DNA from 2 places in the Paenibacillus sp. AN1007 genome. Region 1 is predicted to be linked to the other one. Evidence: a T-box and tRNA genes for the amino acid it is inferred to sense, from the RefSeq annotation. Region 1 holds a T-box; the other holds one or more tRNA genes.
What was found. A T-box is a leader RNA that pairs with one kind of tRNA and senses whether it is charged. The one in region 1 lies ahead of ABXS70_RS03025 (valine--tRNA ligase), so its partner is inferred to be a tRNA-Val.

Region 1 (12,575 bases):
ACTTGCTGCGTACGGTTCTCCCGAATCAGCAGATTTGTCTGTGAGAACCCAGGGAGAAGCGGGATATGAAGAGCTCTCGCAAGCTTATTGGAATCAGGCATCGGCCGAGCCGTTAACGCCGGACACTGCTGTAGCTGATGAACGGGATGTACACAGACAGCCTGAGGCAGACGACGGAAGTTTGCTCTCACAGACATCAAATGAAACATATGAAGCGCCTTCTCCAATCTCTTCATTTGAAGCCCCATCTCCAATCTCTTCATTTATGGCGGAGACGGCCGACAGACTCGCTTCCTATCCGGAGTCTGAACCGCTTCTTCCGATAGAAGAAGAAACGTCAGCATGGACTGAGCCAACCGTAATTAGCGTACCCGAGAACCTGATATCTTCGAGTTCCTCTGCTTCTGAACAGGCCCGTTCAGAAGCAGAACAAAGACCGCTGGAAGATACAGCTCCTAAGGTATGGCACTTTGAAGAAGCTCGGTCAAGTGCCCAGCAGGAGGAGCAGGTGATTCCAAATACCTCAGCTCATGCACAGACCGAGAACTGGCAGGACGTATTTGCTTCATCTGAAGCGGTTCAGCCAGAAGAAGAGCGGCCTGTGCTGGAACCGGCGGAGGAAAACGCCCTGCTGCAGCATGAGGCATCTGTTCCTGAACCCATTGCTGAGGCGGAAGACAAGCCGGAACTGAAGGTTGCTTTCGGCAGCAAGAAGGAGTCGTCACCAAGAGAAGAAGAGGGTGTGGGCATCTCCTCGCTGTTATCATCCGGCCGTGCCGCTCGGGAAGTTGAGGAAGAGCGCGGTGAGGAGACCCCTGCTGGAGCTGTCCCAGAAGATACGAGTCAGGCAGAAGATGTAGAATGGAAGAATCTGTTCCTGGGAACGATTGTAGATCAGACACCGTTCCGCAAAGTAAAGCTGTGCATTGTGCAGCGCGAAGATACACTGGATGCCATTGCAGACAGGTACCAGCTCAGTACCAGAGAACTGCAGTTGTATAATCGATTGACCGAGCAGGTTGTAGAAGAAGGACAGATTCTGTATATTCCCTAAATTGCTGACTGGGATATGGCAGTCTAACCACCCGTAATCCTCTGAAGGGATTGCGGGTTTTCCTTGTTTTTTAGAATTCCACGTGTTCATAGTCAGCTTTCACTGCTGCCAGGTTGACTATCGCGCACGAGCAGGGTATGATGTGTTTAGGTTTTTTGAATAATGACGTGGATCGGGAGTAGTAGACAGTATGACCTTTCAGAGAGTGGGATCGATGCGCTGTGAGATTCCGCAGGAACCAACTGATCGAAGTCGCCCGGGAGTTGCCTGTTTGAGTTCTGTAGGTGGATGCTGCATATCCATTAACCTCGGAGGTAGGATGGGCCGGTCGCAGCCGTTATCTGCTTGAAGTGTCACGCCAGATCCAGGATGAACAGTTATCCCGATGTCAGCGTGAAACAAAGGTGGTACCGCGAAAGCTAACCTTTCGTCCTTTGATGGATGAAAGGTTTTTTTTGTTTTTTAGCGATGATGATGATGATGAAGTAACGGAGGAATGACACATGTCTGAACAAAAAAAAGCAACAACCGAAATGCCGACCACATATGATCCAAAGGCTGCAGAGGACAAATGGTACTCCACTTGGACAGAGCGCGGGTATTTCCAAGCGGGCAAACGCAAGGATGCTGAGCCGTACACGATTGTAATTCCACCTCCAAACGTGACCGGTATGCTTCATATCGGGCATGCACTTGACTTCACACTCCAGGATATCCTCATTCGTACGAAACGTATGCAGGGATATGATGCGCTTTGGCTGCCGGGCTCTGACCATGCAGGGATTGCTACGCAAACGAAGGTGGAGCAGAAGCTGCGTGAAGAGGGATTGACGCGTTATGATCTGGGACGTGAGAAGTTTCTGGAGAAAGTATGGGACTGGAAAGATCAATACGCTACAACCATTCGTCAGCAGTGGGGTAAAATGGGGCTGTCTCTTGACTATTCCCGTGAACGTTTCACACTGGATGAAGGTCTGTCCAAAGCGGTACGTAAAGTATTTGTACAGTTGTATGAGAAAGGTCTCATTTATCGCGGTAAACGCATTATTAACTGGGACCCGGTAAACCGTACGGCACTGTCTGATATTGAAGTTGAATATAAAGAAGTTCAGGGACATCTCTACCACCTGCGTTATCCGCTCCAAGATGGCAGTGGCCATATTACTGTGGCAACGACTCGTCCGGAAACGATGCTGGGTGATACGGCTGTTGCTGTTCATCCGAAGGATGAGCGTTATGCAGATATGATTGGTAAAACCCTCGTACTTCCTATTATTGGACGTGAGATACCGGTTATTGCTGATGACTATGTCGACAAAGAGTTCGGCAGTGGTGCGGTAAAAATCACACCTGCACACGACCCGAATGACTTTGAAGTAGGTCTGCGCCATGAACTGCCTCAAATCACGGTTATGGACGAAAGCGGGACAATGAATGCCGAGGCGGGTAAATATCAAGGGCTGGATCGCAGCGACTGCCGCAAACAGATCGTTGCAGATTTGAAAGAACAGGGTGTGCTGATCAGTATCGAAGATCATATGCACCAAGTGGGTCACAGTGAGCGTACCGGAGCAGTGGTTGAGCCGTATCTGTCCACACAATGGTTCGTTGAGATGAAACCGCTGGCGGAGAGAGCGATCAAAAGGCAGCAGAGCGGTGAAGGTGTTAACTTTGTTCCGGATCGTTTTGAGAAAACATACCTGAACTGGATTGAAAACGTTCGTGACTGGTGTATTTCCCGTCAACTATGGTGGGGACACCGTATTCCTGCTTGGTACGATGAGGAGACGGGCGAAGTGATTGTATCGGCTGAAGACCCGACGACACTGCCTGAATATGCCGGACGGAAGCTGAAGCAGGATGAAGATGTTCTGGATACATGGTTCAGCTCGGCGCTGTGGCCTTTCTCAACATTGGGCTGGCCCGAAGATTCGGAAGACCTGAAGCGTTATTATCCAACCAACGTACTCGTTACCGGTTATGACATCATCTATTTCTGGGTGGCACGTATGATCTTCACCGCCTTGGAATTCACGGATGAAATCCCGTTCAAGGATGTACTGATGCATGGTCTTGTACGTGATGCAGACGGACGTAAAATGTCCAAATCTTTGGGGAATGGTGTAGACCCGCTGGATGTTATCGAAAAATATGGTGCAGATGCGATGCGTTATATGATTTCGACCAGCAGTACGCCGGGACAGGATTTGCGTTTCCGCTGGGAGCGGGTTGAACAGGCTCGTAACTTTGCCAATAAAATCTGGAACGCTTCCCGCTTCGCATTGATGAACCTGGAAGGTTTCACCTACGAGGATCGAGATATCAGCGGTGAGCTCGGAACGGCGGATTATTGGATTTTGCACCGTCTGAACGAAACTTCCCGTGATATTACGCGTCTAATCGATGCATATGAATTTGGGGAAACAGGCCGCGTGTTATACAACTTTATCTGGGATGATCTGTGTGACTGGTACATCGAATTCGCCAAGCTGTCATTCTACGGAGACGACCCGATTGCGAAGAAGAAAACACAGTCGGTGCTGGCTTACGTGCTGGATCAGACCATGCGCCTGATCCATCCGTTCATGCCTTACATCTCTGAAGAGATCTGGCAGCACCTTCCGCATGAAGGGGAGACGATCACACTCGCTTCCTGGCCGGAATATGATCCTGCGCTGGAGAATCCGGAAGCTGTTGCCGAGATGAATCTGCTGATGGATACCATTCGTGCTGTTCGTAACATTCGTGCCGAAGTGAATGTGCCTATGAGCAAAAAGATCGAGTTAATGGTGAAGGCGAACAATGACGAAACATCCAGCATTATCGAGCGCAACAGTCATTATATCAAGCGTTTCTGCAACACATCCGAGTTTGAGAGCGGACTGAATTTGAGTTCACCAGACAAAGCCATGACGGCCATTATTACAGGAGCTGAACTGTACCTGCCGCTGGCTGGCCTGATCGATATCGAACAGGAAGTCGCTCGTCTGGAGAAAGAACTGCAGAACCTTGAAGGTGAAGTACTCCGCGTAGAAAAGAAACTGGCGAATGAAGGTTTCGTAGCCAAGGCTCCGGCTAAGGTTATCGAAGAAGAACGTGCCAAACAAGCAGACTATTCCGATAAACGGGATAAAGTCATTGCTCGGATCAAGGAACTGAAAGGTTAATACCAAAAGAGTCGGATGGAGTGCTTACCGCGCCATCCGGCTGCTTTTTCAACTTTCTATCAAACAGGGGACCGAAGGTGAATAAGATGACGGAATTAAACGGGACACATACAGCTGCTCCTTTACAAACGTATGACGAGGCCGTGGACTGGATCAATGGCCTTATTCCTTTTGGTATCAGACCTGGTCTTGAACGAATTGAGGGTCTGATGTCGCAGCTTGGCAATCCGCACCAACGACTCAAATTCATCCATGTCGCGGGAACGAACGGTAAAGGTTCGACTTGCGCTTTTTTGACGTCAGTGCTGCTTCAATCAGGGTATGACGTTGGGACATTTACATCGCCTTACATCACCAAGTTCACCAATCGTTTTCAATACAACGGCAAAGACATCCCGGAAGAAACCCTGCTGAAACTGTCGAATCGGCTGCTTCCACTCGTGATGGAGATGGCGTCTACACCGCTGGGTTCACCAACGATGTTTGAAGTATCCACAGCTCTGGCCCTGCTGTATTATGCAGAAGAGTGTTACCCGGATGTTGTAGTATGGGAGACCGGGCTGGGGGGAAGGATGGACGTAACGAATATTGTTACTCCCGTCGTGTCCGTCATTACCAATATCGGTATGGATCATACGGATGTGCTCGGAGATACCATTGAACAGATTGCCGCGGAAAAGGCAGGCATTATCAAACCGGGTGTACCCGTTGTCACTTGTGCCGTTCAGCCTGAAGCTGTAAAAGTTATTCAGGAGAGAGCGAAGGAGCTGCGGTCAACGGTGTATTTGGCAGGCGATCAATTTTCCTATCGCAGGATAGACAGCAGCAAGGAAGGACAAAGCTTGCAGTTTACCGGTCCATTCCGTGATCTGCATGTTCATATTCGCATGCAGGGTGTGTATCAGTGTGATAATGCAGCGGCCGCATTAATGACTCTCGAAATACTGAGGCAGTATATGGCCTTTATGCTGGATGAAGACGATATTAAACTTGGCTTCGAAAATGCCTTCTGGGCAGGGAGATTTGAGAAAGTCAGTGACAGTCCTTTGATTGTACTTGATGGTGCTCATAATCCCGAAGGGGCGGAATCGCTGGCCAAGAGCATTATCGACGGTTATCCCCAAAAAAAGTTAATTTTGATGATGGGTATGCTGGCGAATAAGCATCACGAAGCGTATTTGCAGCATATACTGCCACTAGTGGATACGCTGATCCTGACCGAGCCAGATTTCCGGCGCAAAATGGCTGCAGCCGAATTGTTGCAGATTGTTGAACGGGTACGTCCCGCCATTGCGAAGCAGGAACTGGATATCATCGTCGAGCCTGATTGGGCAAAGGCACTTGATTTATTGAAGTCACGGACGGAAGCGGAGGATCTGGGGGTGGTTTCCGGCACGCTTTATCTCATTGCGGACGTGCGGGCAGCCCTTTTGCATCAAACCGATTCTGAAAAAGGTTGGTGAAAGTTTTGTTAAACACATCGGAACACGTTCATTTTATAGGGATTGGCGGTTATGGCATGAGTGCCATCGCCCGGGTTATGCTGGAGATGGGATACACCGTTACCGGATCGGATGTCGCTTCACAAGAGTTGACAGAGAAGCTGGCAGCCAAAGGGGCGAAAATATATATTGGACATACCGCAGAGCATGTGAATGGGGCAGATCTGGTGGTCTACTCTACTGCAGCGCCTGCGGATAACGTGGAACGTGTTGCTGCTGAGCAGCTTAACATACCCATTCTTCATCGCGCGCAGATGCTGGCGCGTTTGTTGAATGAGCGTAAAGGCGTCGCCGTTGCAGGAGCGCATGGCAAAACAACGACTTCTTCCATGATTGCACTCGTGATGGAGCAGTGTGACACAGATCCGACCTATATTATTGGTGGAGAGATCATGAATCTCGGTACAAATGCCAAAGCAGGTCAAGGCGAGTGGGTGGTAGCAGAAGCGGATGAGAGCGACGGTTCCTTTTTGCAATACCATCCATGGCTCGGCATCGTCACAAACATTGAAGCTGACCATCTGGAAAATTACAACAGCGATTTTGAGGAACTGAAGAAAGCATATGTACAATTCCTCAGTCAGATCCGTCCAGAAGGCACAGCTATTGTATGTGCTGATGACGAAAATGTGCAGGCTATTCTGCCGCACCTCAAGTCTCGTATTACAACTTATGGTATCGACCGGGCTGCTGATTATACAGCTGCTGATATCGTACTTGGGGATCGCCGTATTTCCTTCACGATGAATCATCAGGGTGCTGCCATGGGGACTGTTGAACTGTCGGTACCAGGCAAGCACAATGTATATAACGCGATGGCTACAGTTATTACCTGTCTTGAGGCGGGCATTCCATTTGAGAAAATCACAGCGGCCATCGTGCAGTTCCATGGAGCCAAGCGCAGATTCCAAGTGCTCGGCGAAGCACGCGACATGCTGATTATTGACGACTATGCACACCATCCTACGGAAATAGAAGCTACGATCAGTGCGGCGAAAGCGACAGGCAAGCGAATTATTGCCGTATTCCAGCCGCAGCGGTATACACGTACATTTTTCCTGCTGGATGCATTCAGCCGGGCATTTGCCGAGGCGGATGAGGTGCTGATTACCGATATCTATTCCCCGGCTGGCGAGAAGCAGATTGAAGGTGTGCACTCCGCCAGACTGGTTGAACTAATTGTGCAGAACAGTAATGCTTCGGCAAGATATCTTCCGACGAAGGAGGAAGTTGTTGCTGACCTGCAGCCGCGGCTGCAGCCAGGAGATCTTGTGCTTACAATGGGTGCAGGAGATATCTGGAAGGTGGGCGACGCGCTCGCCAAGGGTTTAAAATAAATATTTAATTTTAATCCGAAACGTCTGTCTTCTTCGTGAAGCAGGCGTTTTTGGTATGCAGCACACGGAGCATCGTTTGTACACAAGAAAATATCTTTTCACCGATGATTGGAATAATCTCCTCTTTTCCAGCATATAGCTGATATAAATGGGACAAAGGAGAGGGTACGGGTGAGTAATGCCAGAATGACGTTTCGCTTCGGGGATCGCGAGTCGGACAAGCTTGAGAATAAGGAGATGCCGTCATCCAGTCCGCTTGTTACAACGAACGATGACATACCTTACACTTTACAGACACTGCCAAAGCCTGAACCGGAAAATAACAGCATGGCAGCACCATCTTGGACAGCAGAGGACATGCCTGTGGACTGGGGAGGAACAATTCTGGCAGACGCTTCCCGAACGGAAACGGAGCGTTTGAAGCATACGGACTCAATGGACTACAGAAGCGCTGATTCTGATACGAATTCTCTTTCTGATTCAGACTCTCATTCAACCTACAGTGATATCACCTCAGAGCGAAATGTCCAGTATGACCTATATGAGTCTCCAAGAAGTCAAGACTTGGATCAGGGCCACAATTGGATGGTTGAATCCGAGAACTATTCTTATAAACGAAACCGCCCCCCAAGGGGATGGAAGATGATCGGGTCAGTCTCAGGCGCATTGGTGACCGGAGCGTTGTTCGGCATGGTAATTCTATCTTTCTTTAACAAGGATGGCACGGCGAAACCGGAAGAAATGCTTCCTGTGAATCAGACCGTTTCCGCTGGAACAGATCAAGGGGGAGCAGGCGGAACGGCGGTGCAGCTGGAAACTTCTTCTGCAGGAGGCACCTATTATGCCCTTCAATACGGGGTGTTCAGTTCCCCGGAAAGGGCGGAACAGGCCAAACTTGAACTCACCCAGGCAGGCATAGCTGCGGGTTCTGATCCTGAAGACGGCAATCGGGTCTATGCCGGTATCTCTGCTGATCGAGAAGAGGCCAAGCTCCTCAGTACAAGGCTGAAGTCCCAAGGCGTTGAACTGTATGTAAAAGAGATCGTTAATCCCGAAGTGAATCCAGCGATTTTCGGTAACAAACAGGAGGATGCTTCTCTTTTTTTCCAGAACAGCTCTGCTCTTGTCGATCAATTATCAACACTGTCGATCCAGCAGCTGGGGCAGTCGGTTCAGGCAGCTGTTGCACCAGAGCGGATGGCGGCGCTGCAGACACAGCACGAAACGTGGCTGACGGGGATAAAGAATCTCGCGCCTGGAATGGCTGCGGATGTGCAGCCGATTGTGGCCAGTATGGAGAAATCGATGAACAGCGCTGTAACAGCCGTTGCCGAATATAACAAAAATCCAGATGCTGTTCACATGTGGGCCGTTCAGTCTGATTTAATGGAGTATGTGCTCCAACAGAAAAAATGGCTGGAGTCCATAAAGCAGTGAGCGTGATCTCGTTCCCATAACAACGTCTTAAAATCCCTGTCCGGCAAGGAACTGGAAATAGTTCCCCATGCCGGATTTGTGTTTGTATTGACGTACAAAACCCCGTATAATAATGTGGGTGTCAAAAAATGGCGAGGGAAGATTAACCGATGAAAAAAAACTTCGGCATGTTGTTATTATTTCTGCTGCTCGGCTGGATGGCCGGAGCGTGGATCGCCAAGGCACTACAGCCTGTAAAGGCCGTAGCCTTTCTAACCAAGGTCACGACGATTCGCTGGTCGCCCCAGGCTGATCTGGATATTATCAGTTATGACCTTTCATTTCAATTTCAAATGAGCCTCCTGAGTCTGATGGGTATCATTGCGGCTGTATGGCTGTATCGCAGACTGTAGGAGAATGACGAATGTTGACCCAAAAAATAAACTAGTGACATCTATTGTTGTGATTCGGACAGGTGTTGCCGTAGTATAAGGAGCCATTCATGTTGAATAACACAGAGCAGCGCCCGATTATTCTGGCCTCCACATCGCCGCGGCGCAGGGAACTGATCGCTTCACTCCATTTAGCGTTTGAAGTTATACCAAGTTATGCAGACGAAGATACACCATCTGACTGGACCCCCGAACAGACAGTCCAGGAACTGGCACTGCGCAAGGCACTTGCTGTGTATCGCGGACTTGAGGGCCGCGGGCAGGATGCGATTATCGTTGGCAGCGATACGGTTGTTGTGCTGGATCAGGAGATTCTGGGTAAGCCCGTGGATGAGGCGGATGCTGCACGAATGCTGTCACGGCTGCAGGGACGGGAGCATCGCGTGTTCACTGGCATTGCATGTATTGATGCAGCCAACGGACATTCCGTGGTTCATTACCGCCAGACGAATGTTACGATGAAGGAGCTGTCTGAAGACACTATTCGTGCTTACGTGAAGACGGGAGAACCTTCGGACAAAGCAGGATCGTACGCTATTCAAGGTATTGGCGCTTCACTGATCGACCGCATTGAAGGATGTTACTTTAACGTCGTGGGTCTGCCTTTATCTTTACTCAGTGATATGCTGGAGGGATTTGGCGTATACGTCCTGCCGCGAACATAATCAAAATGAATGCTGTGAAAAGAGGGAATATATGGAGTCGCCTCAATATATGATGCGCGACATCCCCCAGGAAGAACGCCCGAGAGAACGCATGATGGAATATGGGGCGGGCGCCTTGAGTCATGCCGAATTGCTGGCTATCTTACTTCGAACAGGAACAAGACAGGAATCTGCTGTGCATATGGCACAGCGGATTCTTAATGAAGCAGGCGGCGTCCGCTCGCTAATGGATCTGAGCCTTGAAGAATTGACGGCAATGAAAGGCATTGGACAAGCCAAAGCGGTTCAGCTTAAAGCCGGTATTGAGCTAGGCCATCGAATCGCGAAGAGCCGACTTGCCCCTTCGACCACAATCCGTACACCGCGTGATGCTGCGGATGTTTTGATGGAGCAGCTTCGTTATTTGCAGAAAGAGCATTTTGTGTGTCTCTTTTTGAACAGCAAAAATCATATCATAGCTCAGGAAACACTCTCCATGGGCAGCCTTAATGCTTCGATTGTACATCCGCGTGAAGTATTTCGTGCCGCCATCAAATGCAGCAGTGCCTCGATTGTGTGTGCACACAACCATCCCAGTGGTGATCCAACGCCCAGCCCGGAAGATATTCAGATAACGAAAAGACTGATCGAAGCCGGCGCTATCGTGGGCATTGACGTTCTGGATCATCTTGTTATTGGTGATGGAACGTACGTAAGTTTGAAGGAGAAGGGCTTGGTATAATATAATGGTTGGCGTTGATGTTTTCCTATGAATGATAACGGATGTGACCGTTAAAGATAGGTTCACTTTATTTTTAAGATCGAAAATACAAAATGCGAATATTAGCTCCACGGTTTCGTGGAAATGAAAATTACGCTCTTGTCATGAAAGAGGAGCGGCAATATGAGGCAGAAAAGGAGAATACGTCATGTTTGGTGGTTTTACGAAAGATCTGGGTATTGATTTGGGGACAGCGAATACGCTGGTTTATGTACGAGGTAAAGGAATTGTGGTGCGCGAACCTTCGGTAGTCGCTCTGCGTACGGATACAAAAAGCATTGAGGCAGTAGGTGAGTCTGCTAAAAAAATGATCGGACGTACGCCTGGCAACATTCGTGCCATTCGTCCAATGAAGGACGGCGTAATCGCTGACTTTGATACAACAGCAACGATGATTAAATATTTTATTCGTCAGGCTCAGAAACAGCGTTCCATGTTCCAGCGTCATCCGAACGTAATGGTATGTGTACCGTCCGGAATCACGGCAGTAGAGCAGCGGGCTGTGGAAGATGCAACCAAACAAGCGGGCGCACGCGAGGCTTACACGATTGAAGAGCCGTTTGCAGCTGCCATTGGTGCAGACCTGCCGGTTTGGGAGCCGACAGGCAGTATGGTTGTTGATATTGGTGGGGGGACAACAGAAGTAGCTGTCATCTCGCTTGGCGGTATTGTAACAAGCCGTTCGGTGCGTGTTGCGGGTGACGAGATGGATGAGTCCGTCATTCAATACATCAAACGCCAGTATAATCTCATGATCGGTGAGCGTACGTCCGAGCAGCTCAAAATGGATATCGGATCAGCTATGCCGCTGGAGCAAGTAGAAACGATGGAGATTCGTGGTCGCGACCTGGTGACAGGTCTGCCGAAGACAATTACCATTACTTCGGACGAAATCAGCGAAGCTCTGGCAGATACCGTAAATGCCATCATCGAAGCCGTTAAAGTAACACTTGAGAAATGTCCTCCCGAGCTTGCTGCGGACATTATGGACCGCGGAATTGTTCTGACAGGCGGCGGGGCTCTGCTTCGCAATCTGGACAAACTGCTCGCTGGTGAGACAGGAATGCCTGTTATTGTAGCAGAGAACCCACTGGATTGTGTGGCCATCGGAACAGGTAAAGCACTGGAGAATATTCATATGTTCAAAAGCAGAAGCAGTTCAGCAGTTCGTTCCAAGCGTTAATTGGCAGCTTGCTTGTCTGATCCTGATCAGGCGGCACATTAAAAGAAGTGCCCGGATATTCCGGGAGAGCTGTAACCCGCTTAACAGGGGAGGATTGACTGATATTCTCGCAGGGACTTCAGGTTTGATGTCTCCCCGCCGGGCTGGGCTCGGAAGAGAATAATGGATGTTAGAGGGTGTTGGAACTGTTTAAACTGCTGGGTAACAAAAGACTTTTTGTTTTGCTGGTGGGCCTTGTTACATTTATCGCGCTGATGGGCTTTACGCTTAGTCCGCGAGCCACTTTATCCTGGCCGGAGAAATTCCTTAAGGATTCAGTTGGATTTGTACAATACGTATTTTACAAGCCCGCCTCTTATGTAGCGGGCTTTTTCAAAGATGTGGCGAACATGCGTGCGGTATATCAGGAAAATGAAGAGCTGCGTATTGCAATGGGACACTACACTAGGGACCGGTTGAAGTTCAATGAAATGGAGCAAGAAAATCTGGGGCTTCGGAAGGCCCTTAACTTTACGAAAGAGCAGGAGAATCGGTATAACTACGGCTCGCGAATAGCTCAGGTCATCAGTGCCAATTCCGATCCGAACAGCAGAACGATTAACATTGATATCGGGGAAAATGCAGGCATTAAACCGGGCATGGCGGTTACTTCACAGAAAGGACTGGTTGGGGTAGTCAGTCATGTCAGCGCGTATACGTCAACGGTGAACCTGCTAACTTCCATGAATGCCAATGATCCAACGTCGAATGCGATTGCGGCTACGGCTTTAGGTAAAGAGAAAGTGTTTGGCATGATCGAAAGTTATGATCCGAAGAGCGGTATGCTGAAGATGACGAAGATTTCGGAAGATTCCAATATTGCAAAGGGTGATGAGATCATCTCATCCGGCATCATTAACAATTTTCCGAAGTATATGCGCATCGGTGAAGTGAAGAGTATTGAGAAAAGCGAGTATGGTTTGACGAAGACTGCTACAATTGAGCCATATGCAAGCTTCCTCGACTGGAAAGAGCTGATTGTGATCATTCCGCCTGAGGT
Region 2 (12,575 bases), 770 kb from region 1:
ACTTGAGATGTTATTCAACCTGGTGCAGGGCAGGAGAGTGCTGCTTAATCTCGAATTGAAGAATGGAATCGTGCCGTATAAAGGCATGGAAGAGAAGGTCATTCAGGTGATTCGGGAGTGGGACATGGAGCAGCAGGTCGTACTTTCCAGCTTTAACCATGCATCGCTCGTCAAATGTAAACGTATTGCCCCGGATATTCGTACAGCGCTTTTATATATGGAGAAGCTGTACCGTCCTCATGATTATGCAGCCAAACTGGAGGCTTCAGGTCTTCATCCTTACAAAATGGCCGCTTCAGAGGAGGAAGTAGCCGCTGCACTTGCGCAGGGCATAGTCACATACCCTTTTACTGTAAATGATCCGGACGAGATGAAGAGGATGATCGAAATGGGAGTGCAGGGCATCATCACCGATCTGCCGGATGTACTCGTTTCATTGATGACTGTGCGGACTCGCTAAGCCAAGCATCGGAATTAGATTAGTATTATACACTTATAAAGTGGGGGCCAATCATGAGCATGAAAGCTCTGTATGGCCTTTTTTCATGCATAATAATGTGAAAATATTCATATCTGCAAGAAAGTTGTCCTTTTTGTCCATTGCCAGACGGGGGGGATTCCCTTACAATGTTCTATGGGAATGAGAATCAATATCAATAAGAAGCGGTAATTTTGGAGAGGTGATTGTTATGTACATAAGGTTGACAGGATTCACTCATAACGCGGGTGGACAAGTATGAGCTCGAACAGTTCATCCACGCATTCGAATACGGAGTCACCCACAGCCAAGATCCACACACGCCCGTGGACAGCCACTCTCATTCTGACAGGTGGTATTCTGCTGCTGGCTCTGGGTATGGCGCTGTCCATTTCATTTGGTGCTGCGGACATTCAGCTCGGCGTGGTCTGGCAGGCTGTATTTAACTTTAACCCTGACTTGACGCCCCATCAGATTATATGGGAGATCCGGCTGCCGCGTATCCTTGGTGGAGCCATGGTAGGTGCCTGCTTCGCTGTGGCGGGGGCTATTATGCAGGGCATGACCCGGAATCCGCTGGCTGATTCGGGACTGCTTGGATTGAATGCAGGTGCCGGATTTGCGCTGGCTATCTGTTTCGCCTTTTTCCCGGGTTTGTCGTATATGTACATCATCATGTATTCATTCCTTGGAGCGGGACTTGGCGTGCTGCTTGTGTACGGTTTCGGTGCGGCGTCCAGATCAGGTCTGACACCGCTGCGGCTTGTATTAGCCGGGGCCGCAGTATCGGCAATGCTGTCTGCACTCAGTGAGGGGATCGCGCTGTACTTCAGAATTGGACAAGATCTTGCGTTCTGGACTGCCGGCGGGGTAGCCGGAACGAAGTGGTCTCAACTTGAAGTGATGTTTCCCTGGGTTCTTGCGGCACTCATCGTTGGTTTAATCATCTCGCGCTCGATTACGTTGCTCAGCCTCGGTGAGGACATCGCAGTAGGGCTGGGACAGCGTACAGGTCTGATTAAGCTGATTGGTCTGATCGTAGTACTTATTCTGGCGGGCACCGCTGTATCCGTAGTGGGGGCAGTCGGCTTTGTCGGTCTGATCATTCCCCATCTTACAAGAAAGCTGGTCGGGGTTGATTATCGCTGGATTATCCCGTGTTCTGCTGTCATGGGCAGTCTGCTGCTTGTATTCTCGGATTTGGCTGCACGTATGATTAATCCGCCTTACGAGACGCCAATTGGCGCACTGGTTGCCCTGATCGGAGTGCCATTCTTCCTGTATCTGGCGCGGAAAGAAAGGAGGACGCTATAACATGGGTTCCTCAACAATGGTTAGTACAGAGCGTAAAAAGAAAACAAAAGGCATCGTTGTTCTTAGTGTGCTCGCGCTTTTGATTATCATCGTTTTTATTGTCAGTATGAATACCGGATTTACGAAGCTTTCGCCGCTGGAGGTGCTGCGCACGCTCTTTGGGGGCGGCACAGCGAAGCAGCATTTAATCCTGTTTGAATTCCGTCTGCCCCGCATTGTCATTTCCGTCCTGATCGGAGCGGGATTGGCATTGTCCGGCTGTATTCTGCAGGGGGTATCACGCAATGCGCTTGCCGACCCGGGGATACTTGGTATTAATGCAGGAGCAGGACTTATGGTGATGCTGTTTGTTTCCTTTTTCCCAACGACGACCGCAGCTCCGATTTTTCTGCTTCCGGTTCTTGCTCTGATTGGAGCGGGTTTTGCGGCATTTCTGATCTATGTACTTTCTTACAAAAAGGGTGAAGGCATCCTGCCTACCCGAATGCTGCTCACAGGCATCGGGATTGCGGCCGGGATCAGTTCAGCTATGATCGTATTAACGCTTCGGCTTAGTCCGGAGAAATATCAGTTTGTAGCCACTTGGCTTGCAGGCAGCATCTGGGGCTCCAACTGGAAGTTTGTAAGTGCTCTGCTGCCGTTTATGGTGGTGCTTGTACCACTCGTGCTGATGAAGGCACGTGTACTTAACGTGTTAAACCTCGGTGATCAGACCGCAAGCGGGCTCGGTGCTCCCGTAGAGCGTGAGCGTTTGATTCTGCTTGCCGCCGCCGTAGGTCTTGCGGGATCATGTGTCTCTGTCAGCGGTGGTATTGGTTTTGTTGGATTGATCGGACCTCACCTGGCACGCCGTCTGGTTGGTCCCAAACATCAACTTTTGCTGCCTGCGTCTGCACTGGTCGGGTCTTTACTCGTTCTAATTGCCGATACGCTGGGCCGTGTCATCCTGCAGCCTTCGGAGATTCCGGCCGGGATTCTGGTTGCTGTTCTCGGTGCACCATACTTCCTGTATCTCTTAAGCAGGACGAAATAAAAGGTAATCACCATATTGACGGAGGATTGCCGTAAGGGGGAACTTGGTTCATGCTTCGTCGTTTTTTTGCCTATTACAGGCCTTATAAAAAACTGTTCATTCTGGATTTCACCTGTGCAATTCTGGTCGCGCTGCTTGAACTTGCGTTTCCGCTGGCCGTGAACCGGGTAGTGGATGATCTGCTGCCAGGCGGACGCTGGGACTGGATTTTGTGGGCGTGTCTGGCACTGCTGGGCATTTACCTGCTGAATTCATTCCTGAATTATGTTGTCACCTATTGGGGACATAAGCTCGGGATTAATATCGAGACGGATATGCGTAAAAATCTGTTCAATCATGTGCAGAAGTTATCTTTCCGATATTTTGACAATACAAAGACCGGACATCTGGTATCCCGGATGACAAATGATTTGATGGATATTGGGGAGATTGCCCATCATGGACCGGAGGATGTATTTATTGCGGTGATGACGCTTGTGGGTGCCTTCAGCATCATGATGAGCATCAATGGTAAGCTGGCCATTCTGACGTTTATCATTGTGCCGCTCATTATCTATCTCTCCTTGTATTTCGGTAACAAAATGTCCAAAGCATTCAGCCGAATGTTTGGCGATATTGCAGATTTCAATGCTCGTGTGGAAAATAATATCACAGGTATTCGCGTGGTACAGGCTTTTGCCAATGAAGAGTATGAAAAAGCACAATTCGCCGTAAACAATGGTCGATTCCGTCAAACCAAGCTGGTTGCGTACAAAATTATGGCGTGGAACTCTTCGATCAGTTATGTGCTGATGAAGCTGGTATCTCTATTTGTACTTGTATGCGGCACATGGTTTGTTATTAATGGCAGTATGTCTTACGGTCAATTTATCGCGTTTATTATGCTGTCGAATGTGTTCCTGACACCCATTCAGAAGATTAACTCGGTTATTGAAACCTATCCCAAAGGGATTGCAGGTTTCAAACGCTACACAGATCTGCTCGATATGGAGCCGGATGTCAAGGACCGTGCTGATGCTGTATCGGTATCCCATCTGCGCGGGGACATTCGGTATGAGCAGGTGACTTTCGGTTATTCGGACCAGGAGCCTGTGCTTAAAGGTGTCGATCTGAGTGTGCAGGCCGGTGAAACGGTAGCTCTGGTTGGCCCGTCAGGAGCAGGGAAAACGACGCTCTGCAGTCTGCTGCCGCGATTCTATGATGTGCTGGAAGGGCGCATTACCATTGATGGCCAAGACATTCAGCACATGACGCTGGACTCCTTACGCAGCCAGATCGGAATCGTGCAGCAGGACGTATTCCTCTTTGATGGTACGATTCGCGAAAATATTGCGTACGGCCGGCTGGATGCTTCGGAAGAAGAAATATGGATGGCCGCCCGCCGTGCCCAGATGGAATCTTTGATTCTGTCCATGCCAGAAGGATTGGATACCCTTATTGGTGAGCGTGGAGTGAAGCTCTCGGGTGGACAGAAGCAGCGGTTATCCATTGCACGAATGTTCCTGAAAAACCCGCCGATTCTGATTCTGGATGAAGCGACCTCGGCACTTGATACCGAGACGGAAGCTGCGATCCAGCAGTCCCTCGCAGAGCTGTCCGAAGGCCGGACGACGCTTGTTATTGCCCACAGACTGGCTACGATCAAAAATGCAGACCGCATTGTCGTTGTTGCTGAACAGGGTATTACCGAGCAGGGGCGTCATGAGGAACTGCTTGCTTCAGGTGGTGTTTACAGCCGTCTGCATTACGCGCAGTTTGGTGCGTAGGAGAGAGAGCGGCTTGCCAGGCCAAAATCAAGCTGAACTGCTGCGGAGTTTGATGGGTTGGCGTGATAAGGAACGTATTTAATCAGGATCGTTCTTATCGAACATGAGGTATGTGTGTCAGTGCTTAATTATTTACGTATGTATGGCTGTGTATGTATGCATGTATGTAACAAGAGATATGTATGCAGCGAAATTAAGATGTAACACGTTTGGGAGTGCGAAGCACACTGGAGTAAGAACAGCTGTATTACCATCGCCTATGACTTGGAAGGAGTCGGGGCGGTGGTCTTTTTTTATTTTGGAGGGAGGAGAATGCAGGTTGACGAGGGTGAAATTGCATCAACATTGAAAATGGGTAATAATGGGCAGGGTGTGCTCTGAATTGTATGATAGGTTCATGATGAGCGGCGCTGTGCATATCTTCTGGAGAATGTTTGAAGTTAGGAGGTAGACCATATGTCGGATCTCGTTAAAATTGTACTCACGTGTTTCATTTTTATTTTGATTTTGTGGTTGTTATTTGTGGGGATACGTAAACGCACAGGATATAACCAAAGCCTGGACACCCGAACGTTGATTGGCTGGTTTATGGGACTTTTCATCATCGGCGCTGTGCCGCTTGCTTTTGCGTTGTATACCCATATCACCGATGAACGTCTGGATGCCAATATTGGATTAGGGTTGGCGATGCTGTTTGCCTGGGCGTACTGTGCGATGCTGCTGTGTGGAGTTTTAGGAGTTTGGGGAAGGTATCTGTGGCTCAGGAATAAAGAGAAATGATATGGACAGACAAGGCACGGATAGGTAAGAATGGGCGAAATGATTGTGCCTGTACCAGGGAAGAAGAGGGGCCTAAAGGAGTTTGAGCAGATGATTAATAATAAGTATTCTTTAATTGATGATGAGACCGGCTTAACCATCGGAAGATGCCTGGATCAGAAGGGGCTGACTGGAAGCTGTATTGAGAAAATAGATGGCGAAGATTTTCATAAAATCACGTTCGTAGATTTTGGATATGATGAAGAGTTTGCAGCGTACTGCAAGCATCGTAAAACATATATTAACAACGTATATCTGACTATTCTTAACGATGAAGAAAATCCAATTGGATCTTATTATTTTGTTCTTAAAGAGTCTTATGCTTATGATCCATTTTCGGATTTCGATGAAGTGCTGCAGCAGCTTGAATTCGTTGGAAATTTGGTTGAAGTGGCGGCAGAAGAGAGTCTTTTGGTTTGGGATATGCGCAGAACACCTCTTGCTAAAAAGAATGAGTGGATAGGATTGTCCTGCGAACAACGCCTGGCATGGTTAGAAGCTGCCCGATTATTTTCCAGTACCAAACCAATTACAGAAGATCAACAGCAAGGCCATTATTATATCGATGCAGCCCATGTAACCGATCCTGCTTCTTTTTTCTGTGCACTAGGTGAGGCTGTAAACGGGCCGGGCGGGTACTTTGGTTACAGTTTGGATAGTCTGGAGGACTGTCTTTGCGGTGGATTTGGAGCAAGAGAGCCGTTCGTCATTCATTTATTTAATGTAGATGATAAAATGAAAGCACAGGACAGCTTCTTTTATCAAATAAAAGAAATACTTACTGAGAGGAACGTAACGATTAGCTGTAGTTCATTTGATAAAACGGGTTCATATTAGCGGACTTGGCTTGCTGAATGAGCATTACTTCATAATTGATGGATAGTTTCGAGGTGCAGGCGGAGTAGAGAATTTAGAGAAAATACTTATACATTTTCAAAAATGGGCAGATTCCTTAGGGGAAATAACACATGAATATCATAACGATGTTACCCAAAGATAAACATGACTTTGAAGCTGTAGAGAAGCTTTCCAAATGCAGTAAGGATGAGCTGAGAGATGTCTTACCTGAGCTTATGAAGTGGTTACAGGATGGGAACTGGCCGATTTCTCAGCCGGTGGAAGACATACTGTTGAGGTTTGGAGACGAATTGATTCCGCATGTTCGAGATGTATTCCAAACGAGAGATCCGCAGTGGGAGTATTTCATGCTGACAGGCCTTATCTCCCGATTACCTTTAGAATGTTTATATATGCTAAAGCCTGACTTAGAAAGAATAATTGACCAGCCTACGTATAGCGAGGTGCTTGAGGAGATGGATGAAGCCATCATACTTTTGCTCAACAAGATAAAGTAGTGTGTATGCTCTAACATGCTTATTGGAGCCATGAGTCGACCAATCTCATAACAAAGCCCTCAGATCTTCGCTGCATTGAAGCAGCTGGGAGTGAGGGCTTTACTTCTACTTAAGACAAACTGCATTTTAACAGGAGGAAACCTTTCAAACAAATACTAAACATTAATTCCTTAATCCGCAATATTACCTGCCATTTTCAGACGGCGCGCAATCTCCTTGAAATCCTCGTGTGAGATGCCTGGTGCGAATTCTTCCTCCACCGCCGGAGCTTCTGGAATCGGGAAGCCTTGAGGGATGCCCTGAATCACTTCCAGAGGTTGTCCATCTTCGGGGTGTGTGCCCTTCCAGATCTGGTCAATGGCATTGAAGTCGTTGTCGCTGTAAGTGTACAGTTTGGTGTGAACGCCTTTTTCTTCATATTTATGAGCCTCGTTGAAGGCTTTGTTGTCCAGTGACGGAATCGGAATCAACTTGGTCACATTGACACCTGTCGCAATCTCGATTGCTTTGGCATACGCCACGACGTGCACGCCGCCGCGTACGAGCAGGAAACCGACAACTTCGCGCGCTGCGGGATGGTCCGTCATTTCGTACACTTTCATCTTGTGCGTACGGGCGCCGCATTCGAGGAAGAAATTATGCAGCAGATCCTCCACCAGATTGCCGCTGTTGAAGACATTGGCACCTGTCCATGGATTACCCATAGAGTCAAAAGGCATCGCGCCTTGGGCACCTGCCAGGAAATGATACGACAGCCTTGCATCCTTCACGGAACCCAGCGGCGTCTGATCGGGTTCTTTATATTGGGTTGATCCTCTGAGACAGTGGTTTATACCATGTGACACCAGTTCAACATGTCCTAATTCTTCAGCCGTAATACTCATGACGAGGTCGTAGAAAGGCTTGAGCTTTTCTTTGGAACGAAAATTAAAGGATTGATAGAGGTAGTTGTTCAGGGTGGACATTTCTCCAAATTTACCACCAAGCAGTTCCTGTATGGCTGCCGCTGCATTGGGATCAGGCTTTTCGACGTTGGGGATCTCAATCAGAATTTCATCCAGACGTTTGAACATACAAATATAACCTCCTCGAATATGGGGTGCAAATGAGTTCAGGTAGTGTGCCTACAGCTTGGTCAGTCAAAGCCCATTACACGATATATGGTTTTCCTAAACAGATAAACTAAGAAATGGGTCTAAAGGGTTATGTGCTAATTCGTCAAGAATGCTTGCTGAATGTGGTGAATAATTCACCGTTTGGTATTCCCATTTTCACAATGATTATGTACAATCAGACAAGTTGTGCAAAGTGTCGTACTGATCTTGGTCATGGATTCGAAGCAGAAAGGGAGAAATACATATGAGATTTAGATGGTTACTTACAGCATGTTTATTGATTTTTTTAATGATATTGTTAACTTACACAAACAGTGCACATGTGCTGGCAAGCGGTGTAGGGAATGATGTCCAGGTGGATGAACAGACAAGGGGAATACTTATGGAAAAGTATGGTTTGGAGCCTACTGAAGAATCACAGGCACAGCAGCATTTTCTTTCCGGGGATTGGGGAATGAGCTTTAGTCATACTTCCGAGGTTGGAGCACTGGATAAGCTGATGCTTGCTGTCCCCTTTTCGCTGTGGCCCGCTGTCTGGATTTTTCGAATGTGGGTGTAAAATGCAGACCAAAGGGGCACGATATCAGCAACACATTGGTCCCAAGGGGTGAGATGCATGAGAGCGCTTATGGTTACGATACTAACGCTGATGCTTGGGTTGTCAGGCATTACAGCTGCAGCAGCAGCCTCCACATCCAGCAGCATACCGGATTATGCGAAGTGGGGGATCATAGCGGTGAAAGAAACCCAAACCAAGTACAATGTCGACATTCTAGACTACAAACATATTGGCCGCTCCTCGCTAAGCGCCAATCAGTCGAGAGAGCAGTTCAAGCTGTGGGTTCGTGCCAAAGATGGCAAGCAGTTTGCCGTATATGTTAATGTTGATTTTAATCCGAATACGCAGCAGTTAAAAAAAGTGCAATTTGCTGAATCAGATCGTCACTGATCAGATCAGGCTGTACCCCAAACTAAACTCTCCAAATTAAAGCAGAACCAGACTCCTGTTCCTTTAGGACCAAGTCTGGTTTTTTATTTTGAAAAATTCCTTTTTTTTGTTATTGAATAAAGAACTTACGTTCGCATATAATAATGAATACAAACAAACGTTCTTACTGGAGGGATGATCATGCTTGGAAAATATGTTGGCCAGATGGTGGAGCTTGTATATATGGATCGTGCAGGACAGATTACGCAGCGGCAGATTCGAGTTAATAGTGTGCGCGGCGGAACGATTCGGGCATCCGATGGCAAAGAAGGGGCACCACGGACGTTTCTGGAGCAAAATATTCTGGCATGGCGTCCTGTCACCGAAGGGAATCGGAAGGGAGTAATCAAGTATGCTGAACGACTTTGAACGCAAAATTTTACGCATCATCGTGAACTATGCAGGGCAGCGGCGGCGAATCCCGCGAATGGATGAGTTGGAGAACAAAACGGGCCGCAGTCGCGTCCAGATTCGGGAATCCCTGCTCGAACTTGAACGGAAAGGTCACATAGCTTGGGATAACCCGTCTGCGATGGAAAGCATACAGATTCTGCAGGCTTGGGAGCAGGAAGCGCAAATGGTTCGAAAACCGCAGCCTGCAGGGAGTGCGGTGAAATATTTTACCGATTATTAATCAGTCATCCGAGAGCCAAGGTTAAGCACAGCACAGTCAGACATAAAACAGAGCAAAAAACGCCAACCCGGTTGGATTGGCGCTGTATGTTCAGTCATTCTTTTAGAAAGTCGGAAGCTGGTCCAGATTGTTGGTGGGGTCCCCGTCGGCATCGCCGCGAATATACATTTCTCCATCCTTACCTTTGAATACATTCACACCCGCAATCGCTCCGGCTTTCACTTCGTTCAGGGCCTGCTGATAATCCAGTACACGTCCGTTGGATGTCTGGAAGGCGGTCAAATCACCGTCACCATTTTTCTGCACTGCTGTGAACGTTTCACGTGTTGTTTGATCCATCATGTCACACTCTCCTTCTATGACCAAATGGGAATGGGTTACCCTGTTAGCCTGTCCGAAATAGAGAGAAGTATTCATCCCATGCAGTGTTTTCCGAAGATTAATTGAACCGCTATTGAACTGGACTCCGAGAATGATTAGAGTGTTTTTCGCATACGAACGTGCAGAATACCCGCATCATAAAAAGGTTCTTCCGAAATCACTTCATAGCCGAGTTTATCATAAAATTTCTGAGCCTGACACTGGGCATCCAGTAGTGAATAGGTTAGCCCCAGCTCGCGAGCAAGCTCCTCCATTGCTAATAGAAGCACACGTCCATAACCAAATGACCGGTAGGATTCGAGTACAGCGATCCGCTGCATTTTGGCCGTGTCTTTGCTGTAATAGATCAGACGCCCTGTGGCAGCAGCCTGGCCATCCGTATGAAGCAGCACATGATGTACATCGGGGCTGATCACGTCATATTGATCAATCTCAAGTTCAGCAGGTACCTGCTGCTCCATTACAAATACCTGACGACGAATTTCAAGTGCCTGCTTCAATTCTTCTTCTGTCGTAACATAACTGATTTCAGCTGCCAAATTCAATTCCTTCTTTCTGCTCCATGCGCGGCAAGTTCAGACTGCATTATACAAAAAAATGCTTTTCCTGTATAGTTAAGTTTGGTACATACTGGGACTTTGGAGGAGGAGAGAGTGATGGGAATGGCAGGTATTATGACGATTACACTTCTGATGTCGGCGGGCATGATCGCTTTGTTGTATGTTGTGACCAAAAAAGCTTATTCTCGCAAATGGGATGAAGATGAATGATGCTGCGGACAGCGCCTTATTCTCCTGCTGCATCCAGCTTTCACGGTAAGATCTCGGTATTCCCCTGTGGGGAATAAACATCATGGACAACTGATTTGGAATATACATCCATCCACACGGGCAGCGATTCGCTCTGTTCATTCGGCTGCTGCAGCTGCTGGAACTGCACCGTATGTTCATCCCGCTGTAATGTGCAGCCTGTCATCGTAAGGAGAACAAGAGCGCATGTGACCAGCCAATTCATTGTGCGGAAGAGAGAATGTTTACTCTGACACTGCTCGCGCTGGTATAGATGATATCGAACGGCGTATTTCACAGGAATTCACCTCGTTTCCCAAAATGGTAATGTTTCCATTATTCTGCTCCAATCCAGCCAATTTATAACCAAATTAATGATTGACAATGAACGCGTTTACTTGGTATGATACTGTTACTTCATTGAAGTTTGATGTATAGATGGGGTGACATATTGAATCATTAATCTTAACTGTATTATAATGTAATTAATGAAGGGCGATAGCTCAGCGGGAGAGCATTATCTTGACAGGGTAAGGGTCGTGGGTTCGATCCCCACTCGTCCTATATATAACAATATTACTTAGCTTAGACAGCCCTTCACGGCTGTTTTTTGTTATGTCCGATTAATTGAAGAAGATGACAACTAAACATGGTTTGAACCGGAGGGCTGCCTGCAAAAATATGTGGGTAGTCTTTATTATATCTTATTGATTTAATGCTATAATCTAGATATTAACTAATTGTGAAAGTAGTAGTAGGGAGTTCAGATTTATATAACAGAAAAAAGATATGGTGGTGAAATAATTGGTACAAATTAAACGAGTTGCAGCTCTATATCGAGTATCTACAAAAGGACAATTGGACGGAAATGACATACCCATGCAGCGGCGATCTTGTAGAGCAATGATTGAAAAGCAGCAGGGGTGGAAGTTGGTAAAAGAATATACTGAAAGAGGTGTCTCAGGGTTCAAAGTATCTGCTTTGAACCGAGATGTAATTCAAAGGACTAAAGAGGACGCAGAAAATGGATTGTTCGATGTATTGCTAGTATTTATGTTTGATAGATTAGGCAGAAAAGATGATGAGACTCCCTTCTTAGTTGAGTGGTTTGTAAACAAAGGAATCGAGATGTGGTCTGTAATAGAAGGACAGCAAAAAATTGAAGTACATACAGACAGGATGATCAACTTTCTTAGATTCTGGCAGTCGAGCGGAGAAAGCAGAAAAACTTCGGATCGGGTGAACGAAAAACATAAGCAAATGGTGGAAGAGGGTATATTTCGAGGTGGTGGTATACCATATGGGTATAGAGGTGTTGATTCCGGTAATTTTAATAAAAAGGGTAAGGTGCTGCTTAAATTAGTAAAACACGAAGAAGAGTCTTTGGTGGTACAGAGAATGTTCCGACTGGTACTAGAAGAAGGATACGGACAATTAAGGATAGCTAAATTGTTGAACGAAGAGAACATACCCACAAGAAAGGCTAAACAGTGGGGGGGCGGCTACTGTGAATGTCATACTTAAAAATCCTATATATAAAGGAATTATGAGATACAGGAAAGGATTGGGAGACGATACATTTTCTAAGCCCATTCCTGAATTAATTATAATATCCGAAAAGGATTGGAATTCAGCTCAAGATATTAGAGAAAAAAAGAATCCTAAAAATAAGAAAATGAACGATAATTCTGTTCCCATAAGCACAAAAGGCAGTTTACTTCTAACTGGGATAGCGAGATGCGGGTGTTGTAATTCAAGGCTAACTTCAACAACATTTGTTAATAAATATAAGGCTGCAAATGGAGAAATACTTAGATACAATCAAAATAAAAGTTATCGATGTACCGGAAAATTACAAGGGAAAACCGATTGTATTGGTCAAGCTACTTTCTCGTCTAAGAAAG

Region 2: it encodes a tRNA-Val, which carries the amino acid that the T-box ahead of ABXS70_RS03025 (valine--tRNA ligase) is inferred to sense. The anticodon was not compared.

Annotation. Positions count from the first base shown of each region.
Region 1 covers NZ_CP159992.1:674,584-687,158, forward strand. Annotated here, with positions in the region: gene ABXS70_RS03020 (LysM peptidoglycan-binding domain-containing protein) at 1-1,054, shown strand, start outside; T-box leader at 1,214-1,492, shown strand; gene ABXS70_RS03025 (valine--tRNA ligase) at 1,558-4,221, shown strand; gene ABXS70_RS03030 (folylpolyglutamate synthase/dihydrofolate synthase family protein) at 4,308-5,684, shown strand; gene murC (UDP-N-acetylmuramate--L-alanine ligase) at 5,741-7,060, shown strand; gene ABXS70_RS03040 (SPOR domain-containing protein) at 7,232-8,497, shown strand; gene ABXS70_RS03045 (DUF4321 domain-containing protein) at 8,647-8,889, shown strand; gene ABXS70_RS03050 (Maf family protein) at 8,979-9,593, shown strand; gene radC (DNA repair protein RadC) at 9,625-10,314, shown strand; gene ABXS70_RS03060 (rod shape-determining protein) at 10,502-11,536, shown strand; gene mreC (rod shape-determining protein MreC) at 11,713-12,575, shown strand, end outside.
Region 2 covers NZ_CP159992.1:1,443,134-1,455,708, forward strand. Annotated here, with positions in the region: gene ABXS70_RS06510 (glycerophosphodiester phosphodiesterase) at 1-460, shown strand, start outside; gene ABXS70_RS06515 (iron ABC transporter permease) at 737-1,792, shown strand; gene ABXS70_RS06520 (iron ABC transporter permease) at 1,794-2,825, shown strand; gene ABXS70_RS06525 (ABC transporter ATP-binding protein) at 2,876-4,591, shown strand; gene ABXS70_RS06530 (hypothetical protein) at 5,048-5,371, shown strand; gene ABXS70_RS06535 (barstar family protein) at 5,462-6,247, shown strand; gene ABXS70_RS06540 (DUF5071 domain-containing protein) at 6,379-6,765, shown strand; gene ABXS70_RS06545 (manganese catalase family protein) at 6,936-7,838, opposite strand; gene ABXS70_RS06550 (hypothetical protein) at 8,125-8,439, shown strand; gene ABXS70_RS06555 (DUF3889 domain-containing protein) at 8,497-8,829, shown strand; gene ABXS70_RS06560 (hypothetical protein) at 9,010-9,237, shown strand; gene ABXS70_RS06565 (hypothetical protein) at 9,221-9,502, shown strand; gene ABXS70_RS06570 (DUF3892 domain-containing protein) at 9,605-9,841, opposite strand; gene ABXS70_RS06575 (GNAT family N-acetyltransferase) at 9,979-10,422, opposite strand; gene ABXS70_RS06580 (hypothetical protein) at 10,694-10,969, opposite strand; tRNA gene ABXS70_RS06585 (tRNA-Val) at 11,164-11,235, shown strand; gene ABXS70_RS06590 (recombinase family protein) at 11,476-12,195, shown strand; gene ABXS70_RS06595 (recombinase zinc beta ribbon domain-containing protein) at 12,179-12,575, shown strand, end outside.